Regions from separate parts of the Actinophytocola glycyrrhizae genome, predicted to be linked through region 1. Evidence: riboswitches for the same ligand, from Rfam matches in the RefSeq annotation. Region 1 holds a riboswitch; each other region holds the start of a gene.
What was found. Region 1 has a riboswitch for S-adenosylmethionine ahead of ACFPCV_RS11145 (methionine ABC transporter ATP-binding protein). Riboswitches for the same ligand answer to the same signal wherever they lie in the genome.
Positions count from the first base shown of each region.

Region 2: linked by a shared signal. The riboswitch ahead of ACFPCV_RS22265 (aminotransferase class V-fold PLP-dependent enzyme) and the one ahead of ACFPCV_RS11145 (methionine ABC transporter ATP-binding protein) in region 1 are both predicted to bind S-adenosylmethionine.
Region 3: linked by a shared signal. The riboswitch ahead of thrC (threonine synthase) and the one ahead of ACFPCV_RS11145 (methionine ABC transporter ATP-binding protein) in region 1 are both predicted to bind S-adenosylmethionine.

Region 1 covers NZ_JBHSIS010000006.1:82,109-85,376, reverse strand. The annotation lists gene rsmA (16S rRNA (adenine(1518)-N(6)/adenine(1519)-N(6))-dimethyltransferase RsmA) at 125-988, shown strand; SAM riboswitch class I at 1,075-1,164, shown strand; gene ACFPCV_RS11145 (methionine ABC transporter ATP-binding protein) at 1,359-2,354, shown strand; gene ACFPCV_RS11140 (4-(cytidine 5'-diphospho)-2-C-methyl-D-erythritol kinase) at 2,389-3,268, shown strand, end outside.
Region 2 covers NZ_JBHSIS010000010.1:124,972-128,239, forward strand. The annotation lists gene lspA (signal peptidase II) at 1-439, opposite strand, end outside; gene ACFPCV_RS22265 (aminotransferase class V-fold PLP-dependent enzyme) at 518-1,837, opposite strand; SAM riboswitch class IV at 1,875-2,003, opposite strand; gene sthA (Si-specific NAD(P)(+) transhydrogenase) at 2,074-3,268, shown strand, end outside.
Region 3 covers NZ_JBHSIS010000022.1:382,224-385,491, forward strand. The annotation lists gene ACFPCV_RS32805 (hypothetical protein) at 1-53, shown strand, start outside; gene thrC (threonine synthase) at 87-1,346, opposite strand; SAM riboswitch class I at 1,358-1,488, opposite strand; gene holA (DNA polymerase III subunit delta) at 1,637-2,614, shown strand; gene rpsT (30S ribosomal protein S20) at 2,862-3,122, opposite strand.

The DNA.
Region 1 (3,268 bases):
GACTCGCGGGTTCTGAACGGGGGACTCGCGGGTCTTGAACGGGGGACTCGCGGGTTCTGAAGCGGGGACTCGCGGGGTTTGCGGGGGGTGGGTGGGGGTTCTTGGGGGTGGTTAGGCTCTGTGGGTGACTGAGGCTGACGTGAGTGCCCTTCTTGGGCCCGGCGACATCCGGCGGCTCGCCGCGGAGTTGGACGTCCGCCCCACGAAGAAGCTCGGGCAGAACTTCGTGCACGACCCCAACACCGTGCGCCGCATCGTGGCCGCCGCCGGGGTGCGGGCCGACGACACCGTCCTCGAGGTCGGGCCCGGGCTCGGGTCGCTCACCCTGGCCCTCCTGCCGGTCGTCCGGAAGGTGGTGGCCGTCGAGATCGACCCGGTGCTCGCCGGGCGGCTCCCCGCGACCGTCGCGGAGCGGGCGCCCGTTGTCGCGGACCGGCTCACCGTCGTCAACGCCGACGCGCTCAGGGCCACCAGCGAACAGCTCCACGCCCCGACGGCGCTCGTCGCGAACCTGCCCTACAACGTCTCCGTGCCCGTCGTGCTGCACCTGCTCGCCGAGCTGCCGACCATGACCCGTGCGCTGGTCATGGTCCAGGCCGAGGTCGCCGACCGCATGGTGGCGGGCCCCGGCTCCAAGGTCTACGGCGTGCCCAGCGTCAAGATCGCCTGGTACGCCCACGCGCGGCGGGTCGCCACGGTGCCGAGGACCGTCTTCTGGCCCGTGCCCAACGTCGACTCCGCGCTCGTCCTCCTCACCCGCCGCGAACCGCCGCCAGGGGACCGGAAAACGGTGTTCCCGCTCGTCGACGCGGCCTTCGCGCAGCGGCGCAAGACGCTCCGGGCAGCCCTCGCGACCTGGGCGGGAACAGCCGACCGGGCCGCCGGCATCCTCACCCGCGCCGGGGTCGATCCGGCCGCCCGCGGGGAGACCATCACGGTCGGCGACTACGCCTCGATAGCCCGAACGGCGGGCAAGGGACTGGAGTAACGATGTGATCCTCCGAATAGCAGGACTCAATTCGGGGGTTCGCGGGTTGCCAACCAGTGGACCCGTCAGGTGTACTTGTCAGCGGTAATCCATCCCGAGCGGCCGAGAGACCTGGCTCTGAGACGCCGCAGCAACCACCCGTCGCGGGCAGGTGCTACCGCCAGGAACGATGGAGGAGTGAGAACGGTGCAGATCCTCACCACCAGGCGGGTCATCGACCAGTGCAGGCGCACGGTCACGGGCTGTCGTCGCATGTGCTCATCGAACTGAAGCTGATTCGAGCCATCCGACTTCCCTGAGCCCTGGCCGACGGGGCCACTCACCACACGCGGGTACGCACCCGCGTGCGCCTGGACTGGAGTACCCGAACGTGATCACCGTCGAGAACCTGACCAAGTCGTTCCGAAGTACTACCGGCGCCGTGGTCGCGCTGGACGACGTCACCCTGAACGTGGAAGCCGGTGTGATCGCCGGTGTCGTGGGCCCGGCCGGGGCCGGCAAGTCCACCCTCGCCAGGGTGCTCGCCCTCCGCGAACGTCCCGACAGCGGCGTCTTCCGCCTCGACGGGCTCAACACCGCGGCGCTCGACCAGCGCAGCCTGCGCGCCGCGCGTGCCCGCATCGGCGTCGTCCCGGCAGGTGAGTCGCTCCTCGCGCAGCGCACCGCGGCCGGCAACATCGCGCTCCCGCTGGAGCAGGCCGGGGTGGACGGCCCGCGCCGCCGCGACCGGGTCGGCAAGCTGCTGGACCTGATCGGGCTCACCGACAAGGCCGCCACCTACCCCGACCAGCTCACTCCCGGCCAGCGGCAGCGGATCGCGATCGCGCGTGCGCTCGTCGGCGAGCCGACCGTGGTGCTGGCCGACGACCCGACCGGCGGCCTGGACGCGACCGGCGCCGCCGGTGTGCTCGCGGTCCTCGACCGCGCCAGGGGAGAGTTGGGCGCGACCGTCCTCATCGCCACGCAGGACGCGGGTGTCGTCCGCAAGATCGCCGACGACGTCGCGGTGCTGGAGGACGGGCGCATCCTCGAACACGGCAGGCTGCTGGACCTCGTGCAGGACCCGGACAGCCGGGTCGCGCGCACGGTCCTTCCCGCGATCGAGAAGACCGCGCCCGGTGTCGCGGACGTCGTCCTGGTCGGGTTCGCGTCGATCGGGGCGTTGCTGCCGGAGGCCGCGAGCCGGTTCGGCAACGAGATCACCGTGTCGGGCGGTGGCGTGACCAAGATCGGCGAGACGCCGGTGGCGCGGTTCCGGCTCGGCATCACCGGCGAGCGGGCCGACGCGGCGCTGGGCTGGCTGGAGGAGCGGGGCGCGTACGTGCAGCGTGCGCTGACCGGACCGCGCGCCGTGGCAGCCGCGTAGCGACCGGTCCCGGCGGTGGCCGTAGGCTTGCACGGTGCTTGCGGTAGTGCCCCGCCCGGTGACCGTCCGGGTGCCGTCGAAGGTGAACCTGCACCTCGCGGTCGGCGACCTGCGGCGGGACGGTTTCCACGAGTTGACGACCGTCTTCCAGTCGCTGTCGCTGACCGACGAGGTGACGGTCGCCGTCGCCGACGATCCCGGTGTCGAGGTCCAGGGTGAAGGCGCCTCAGCGGTGCCGACGAACGGTGCGAACCTGGCGTGGCGGGCCGTCGAGGAGCTGGCCCGGCACGTCGGCCGTGACGTCGGCGAGCTGAAGGTGCGCGTGCTGATCCGCAAGGGCATCCCGGTGTCCGGCGGCATGGCGGGCGGCAGCGCCGACGCGGCGGCCACGCTGGTCGGTCTCGCGAACCTGTGGAAGCTGGAGATCGGCCGCGACGAGCTGGCCGGGGTCGCGGCGAACCTGGGCAGCGACGTGCCGTTCATGCTGCACGGCGGCACCGCGCTCGGCACGGGCAGGGGCGAGGCGATCGTGCCCGTGCTGGCCCGCCACACCTTCCACTGGGTGCTGGCCTTCGCCCGCGGCGGCCTGGCCACCCCGAAGGTCTACGGCGAGCTGGACCGGCTCCGGGCCGAGGGCGACCCGCCTCGCGTCGGCGAGGTCGAGCCGGTGCTGGAGGCGCTCGCGTCCGGCGACCCGCACCGGCTGGCCCTGTTGCTCGGCAACGACCTCCAGGCGGCGGCGGTCTCGCTGCGCCCCGGCCTGCGGCGCACGCTGCGCGCGGGGGTGGCGGCCGGTGCTCTCGCGGGCACCGTCTCGGGTTCCGGTCCGACCTGCGCGTTCCTGTGCGCGGACGGCGACGACGCCCTGCGGGTGGCAACCGAGCTGTCCGGCGCGGGGGTGTGCCGCACGGTCC
Region 2 (3,268 bases), on a different contig from region 1:
GCGCGAACGGCGACAGGAAGTCCACGACGTGGCCGTGCATCGCGCCCGGCGCGCGGAAGAACCGGTCGAGGAGGTTGCCGAGCGCACCGGCCAGCACCAGCGCGAGCCCGATGGCCCAGCCCGTGGACCGCAGCTTCGGCAGCACCCAGACGATGCCGATGACCACGGCGAGCGCGATGAGCGTCAGCACCCACGTCATGCCGGTGGCCATGCCCCACGCGGCACCCGGGTTGCGCACGATCTGCAGGTGGAACAGGCCGCCGAGGACCCGGACCGGTGGCTCGTGCTCGAGCCCGGCCAGCGCGAGCTGCTTGGTGACCTGGTCGATGACCAGCACGACCGGCGCGACGGCCGCGACGAGCCACACCTTCCTCGGTGGCAGCGGCGCCGTGGGCGGTTCCGCGGTGTCCGGCTCGGCGCCGGTCTCGTCGGGTTTCACGACTGGTCCTCGAAGGTTCCGACCAGCCGCGGGGTTGAATCGTTCACTCCGCTCACCGGGCCATTGTCCATGGCCTGTTCACAGGCCGGTCAGGAAGGCCGGTAGCGGACGGGTGTCCTCGACCGGCGCGTACCGGCCGTCGACCAGCTCGTACCGGCCGGCCGGGCCGTCGGTGACCAGCCGCCGCAGCGCGGTGAGCAGGCGATCGACGTGCTCGGCGGTGCTGCCCAGACCGAGGCTCGCCCGCAGCGCGCGGTCGCCGGTGAGCCTGCGCACCGCGATGTGCGCGCAGAACGCGCCATCGCGCACACCGATGCCGTACTCGGCCGACAGGTACGCGGCGACCAGGCCGGGGTCGTGGCCCTCGACGGTGAAGCTGACGACGCCGACCCGGGGCGCGTCGGCGCCGAGGATCGACAGCTGCCGCACGCCGGGGATGCTCGCGAGCCCGGTGCGCAGGCGGTCGAGCAGCTCCTCCTCGTGCGCGGTCACCGCGTCCCACGAGCGGCCGATCGTCTGGCAGGCGACCGCCAGCGCGTACGCGCCGACCACGTTCGGCGAACCGGCCTCGTGCCGCTCCGGGCCGTGGTGCCACGAGACGGCGCGCTCGGACACCAGCCTGCTCGCGCCGCCGCCCGCGAGGTACGGGTGGGCAGCACGCAGCCAGTCCGCGCGCCCGACCAGCGCACCGGCGCCGAACGGGGCGTACAGCTTGTGCCCGGACAGCACCACGTAGTCGACGTCGAGGGCCCGCACATCGACCGGGCGGTGCGGCGCGAGCTGGGCGGCGTCGAGCGCGACGCGGGCGCCGTGGCGGCGGGCGACGGCGGCGAGACGAGCGACCGGCCACAGCTCGCCGGTGACGTTCGCGGCGCCGGTGACCACGACGAGGCGGGGCCCGGCCGGGGTCGCGGCAAGGGCCTCGTCGAGGTCGCGCTCGACGTTGGCGGTCGGCGTCACGCGGTACACGTGCGGGCCGCGCCACGGCAGCAGCGCGGCGTGGTGGTCGGTGTCGAACACGACCACCGACGTGTTCGCGGGCAGCGCCCTCGCGAGCAGGTTCAGCGCGTCGGTGGTGTTGCGGGTGAACACGACCTCGTCGGTGCGGCAGGCGCCGACGAACCCGCGGACCACGTGCCGGGCTTTCTCGTAGACCTTCGTGGACACCTGCGAGGCGAACCCGGCGCCGCGGTGGACGCTGGCGTACCAGGGAAGCAGCTCGTTCACCGCGTCCCGCACGGCGTCGAGACACGGCGCGCTGGCGGCGTGGTCGAGGTTGGCGTACTGGACCCACGTGCCGTTCGCGAGGGGCACGGTGAGCCCGCTGCCCGCGACGGACGGCAGGTCCGTGCTCGGCGCTTCGACGGCGGCTCGGGCGTGGGGAATGGCAAGCGTCATGACGGGGTGCCTCCTGGGTCGGGGACCCCGCTCCCAGGGCCCGCGCTTGCCCGTCCGCACCTCGCGGAGGGCCTGGTCCTCACCCGGGGCACCCCACCGCGGTTGGAGGGTTGCCGGCCAGCAAGCCGGGGCTTCGCAGTGTCACCTGCAGCTGGCACTCATGACCTTCGTGAAGAAAAGGTAGCCGATCGACCGTTCGGCTGTCCAACGGATGTGACCCTGCCAGACTGGCCCGCATGGCTGACTACGACGTGCTCGTGCTGGGGTCCGGTCCTGGCGGGCAGAAGGCGGCGATCGCCGCGGCGAAGCTCGGCGCGTCGGTCGCGCTGATCGAACGACGCAACATGATCGGCGGCGTCTGCATCCAGACGGGCACGATCCCGTCGAAGACGTTGCGCGAGGCGGTGCTGTACCTGACGGGCATGTCGCAGCGGGAGCTGTACGGACAGAGCTACCGGGTCAAGGAGGACATCACGATCGGCGACCTGACCGCGCGGACGTCGCACGTGGTCGATCGCGAGGTGGACGTGATCCGCAGCCAGCTGGCCCGCAACGGCGTCGACGTGCTGCCCGGCCTCGGCCGGTTCCTCGACCGGCACACCGTGCAGGTGTCCGACGGCAGCGGGCACGAGCGCAAGGTCACCGCAGAGAAGATCGTGATCGCCACCGGCACCCGCCCGGCCCGGCCATCCACTGTGGACTTCGACGATCACACGATCGTGGACTCGGACGGCATCCTGGGCCTGGAGCGGATCCCCCGGTCCATGGTCGTGGTCGGCGCCGGGGTGATCGGCGTCGAGTACGCGTCGATGTTCGCCGCGCTCGGCACGAAGGTGACGGTGATCGAGCAGCGGACGCGGATGCTCGAGTTCTGCGACACCGAGGTCATCGAGGCGCTCAAGTACCAGCTGCGCGACCTCGCGGTGACGTTCCGGTTCGGCGAGACGGTCACCGCGGTCGAGCGGTACGAGAAGGGCACGGTCGCCGTCCTGGAGAGCGGCAAGAAGATCCCCGCCGACACGGTGATGTACTCGGCGGGACGGCAGGGCATGACCGAGGGGCTGGACCTGGCCGCCGCCGGGCTGACCGCGGACAAACGCGGCCGCATCACCGTCGACTCGGCCTTCCGCACCGAGGTGGACAACATCTACGCGGTCGGCGACGTGATCGGCTTCCCCGCGCTGGCCGCGACGTCGATGGAACAGGGCAGGCTCGCCGCGCACCACGCGTGCGGCGAACCGGCGCACGAGATGCACGCACTGCAGCCGATCGGCATCTACACCATCCCGGAGATCAGCTTCATCGGCCGCACCGAGGACGAGCTGACCGAACAGCGGGTGCCGTTCGAGGTCGGCGTGTCCCGGTACCGGGAGCTGGCCCGCGGCCAGATCATCGGCGACTCGTACGGGGTGCTGAAACTGCTGGTGTCGC
Region 3 (3,268 bases), on a different contig from region 1:
TGCTCGGTGTTGGTGCGCCCGGGTTTCTGCGGAACCTGCTCGCCGCGCTCTGACCCGCAGCGGGTCAGAGCACGGCGAGGTGGCTGTCAGTCGGCCAGGGCTTCGCGGACCGCGGCCGCGGACGGCGGCACCGTCGCACGCGGGCCCACCTTGTCCTGCACGGCATCGAGGGTCTTGAGGCCGTCGCCGGTGATGAGGAGGACCGTCTCGGCCTCGGGGTCGAGCTGGCCGGTCTCGATGAGCTTCTTGGCCGTGGCCACGGTGACACCACCCGCGGTTTCGGCGAAGATGCCTTCGGTCCTGGCCAGCAGGCGGATGCCCGCGACGACCTCGTCGTCGGAGACGTTCTCGACCGCGCCACCCGTGCGCCGGACGACGTCCAGCACGTACGGGCCGTCCGCGGGCGCGCCGATCGCGAGGGACCGGGCGATGGTGTCCGGCTTCACCGGAGTCACGACGTCGTGGCCCGCCTTGTAGGCGGCGGCGACCGGGGAACAGCCGGTGGCCTGCGCACCGAACACGCGGTACGGCCTGCCGTCGACGAGGCCGAGGTCGATCAGCTCGCGGAAACCCTTGTCCACCTTGGTGAGCTGCGAACCGGACGCGATCGGCACGACCACCTGGTCGGGCAGGCGCCAGCCCAGCTGCTCGGCGACCTCGTAGCCGAGGGTCTTCGAACCCTCCGCGTAGTACGGCCGGACGTTGACGTTCACGAACGCCCAGTCCTCGTGCTCCGCGGCCAGTTCGGTGGCGAGCCGGTTCACGTCGTCGTAGTTGCCGTCGACGGCGATCAGCGCGCCGTCGTACACGGCCGTGGTCAGGATTTTCGCCCGTTCGAGGGACGACGGGATGAGCACCACCGACTCCCAGCCCGCGCGGGCCGCGGCGGCCGCGACCGCGTTCGCGAGGTTGCCGGTGGACGGGCACGCGAGCACCCGGAAACCGAGCTGCCGTGCGGCGGCGAGTGCCACGCCGACCACACGGTCCTTGAAGGAGTGTGTCGGGTTGCCGGTGTCATCCTTGACCCACAAGGACTTCATGCCCAGGGCCGCGCCCAGGCGGTCGGCCTTCACGAGCCGCGTGAGGCCGGGCTCGGTGTTGGGGTGCCTGTCCACATCGGACGGGACGGGCAACAGCCCGCGGTACCGCCAGATCGACCTGGGGCCCGCTTCGATCTCGGCTCGGGTGACATCACCGAACTCGTAGGAGACCTCCAGCGGGCCGAAACACTCGCTACACGCGAACTCGGGGGCGAGTGGAATCTGGTTGCCGCATTCCCGGCAGGTCAGGGCGCGTGCGGGCCCGAGGTCGAGCGTGGTGGTGCCGGCGTCGGCGGTGATCGTCATCGCGAGGTGTCTCCTCATCTGTCCCGCGTGCGGGTCGGAATTGGCACCGTGGTCGTCGCCGTCCTCGCGTACGCGAATGATGCGGCTGACGCCGGTTGCCGGGGCTTCTTCGGGCCGATCCCTCTGCCCCTCTGGATGAGCGGTATTCAGTTGTCTGCCGGACACGTTACGGCACGACCCCGTGACTCGGCCAATGTGAGGTCCATCATCCGAGAGCGGGTTCAGCGGGCCTCGAGGGCGGCGGCCTGCCCGTCGGCCCGGCCGTGGGCGGGTGATGCGAGGATGGCGGGGTGAAGGCGCCCGCCGTGACCCCGCCCGCACTGCAGCTCGTGCTGGGCGAAGAGGAACTGCTGGTCGAACGGGCCGTCCAGGCCGCGGTGGAGGCGTCGCGTCTCGCCGACCCGACGGCCGAGACGACCCGAGTGAAGGTGACCGACCTGACCGCACCGGAGCTCGCGGAACTCGTCAGCCCTTCGCTGTTCGCCGAGCGGCGCGTGATCGTCCTGGAGGGTGCGCAGGAGGCGGGCAAGGACATCGCCGTGTCGATCGCCGCCTACGTCAAGGAACCCGCCGACAGCGTGCAGCTTGTCGTGCTGCACAACGGTGGTGGCCGCAAGCCTGGCAAGGACCTGGTGACCGCGATGCGGTCGGCGGACGCGCAGGTCGTCGAATGCCCGAAAATCACCAAACCGGGTGACCGCGAATCGTTCGTCCGGAACGAGATCCGCCGGGCGGGTGGGAAAACGGACCTGGAGGCGGTACGAGAGCTGATCGAGTCCGTCGGATCCGACCTCAGGGAACTCGCCGCCGCGGCGGCACAACTGGTCGCGGACACCAACGGTCAGGTCACGGTCGAGGCGATCCGCCGCTACCACCGGGGCCGAGCGGACGTGACGGGGTTCGCGGTCGCGGAGAAGGCCGTCACCGGCGACGTGACGGGTGCGCTGGAGATGCTGCGCTGGGCGATGCAGCTGGGTGTGCCGCACGTGCTCGTGGCCGACGCGCTGGCCGACGCCGTGCGCACGGTCGCGAAGGTGGCCGGCGCGGGCCGGGCCGACCCGTTCCGGCTGTCGAGTGAGCTGGGGATGCCCGCGTGGAAGGTCCGCAAGGCGCTGGCGCAGTCGCGTGGGTGGCACCCGGCGGGCCTGGTGATGGCGATGCGGGTGGTGGCCGACGTCAACGCGGACGTGAAGGGTGTCGCGGCGGACGCGGGCTACGCGCTGGAGCGGGCCGTGCTGAAGCTGGCGGAAGCCCGCCGCCGGACCTGACCGTCACCGGGTGTGCTTGACCCTGATGGACGCTCGCTGACCAGCGGATTCATCGAAAACGGCCGGTGGGCAACCCCCACCCGAACCCGGGGGCATCCCGCCTTGCCAGTCTACCGGATGGGGGTGTCAGTGGGTGGGGTGTCGATCTTGGTTGTGGATAACCGGAGCGGTTGTGGACAAGTCCGGACATGACGAGGGCGCGCCGGCTGTGCCGGCGCGCCCTCGGGGTGTTCTGGGCAGATCTGGGTCAGATCTGGTTCGCGCGCTTCGCCATGGCGGACTTCTTGTTCGCCGCCTGGTTCGCGTGGATCACGCCCTTGCCCGCCGCCTTGTCGAGCTTGCGGCTGGCTTCCTGCAGCAGCTCCACGGCCTTCGCCTTGTCGCCGGCGTCGGCTGCTTCTCGGAACTTGCGGATCGCGGTCTTCACCGAGGACTTGACGGACTTGTTGCGCTGGCGCGCCTTCTCGTTCGTCTTGATCCGCTTGATCTGGGACTTGATGTTGGCCATGGGGGACTACTCCTCGATGTCGATCACGGTTGTCGTGACCGCATTTAGGGTGGCCCCTCCGGAACGGACGGGTTTCCTCCTGGGCGGAATGCCACACGGGCACGACCCGGTGAGACTACCAGGGCGGTTCAGCGGCCTGCCTGGAA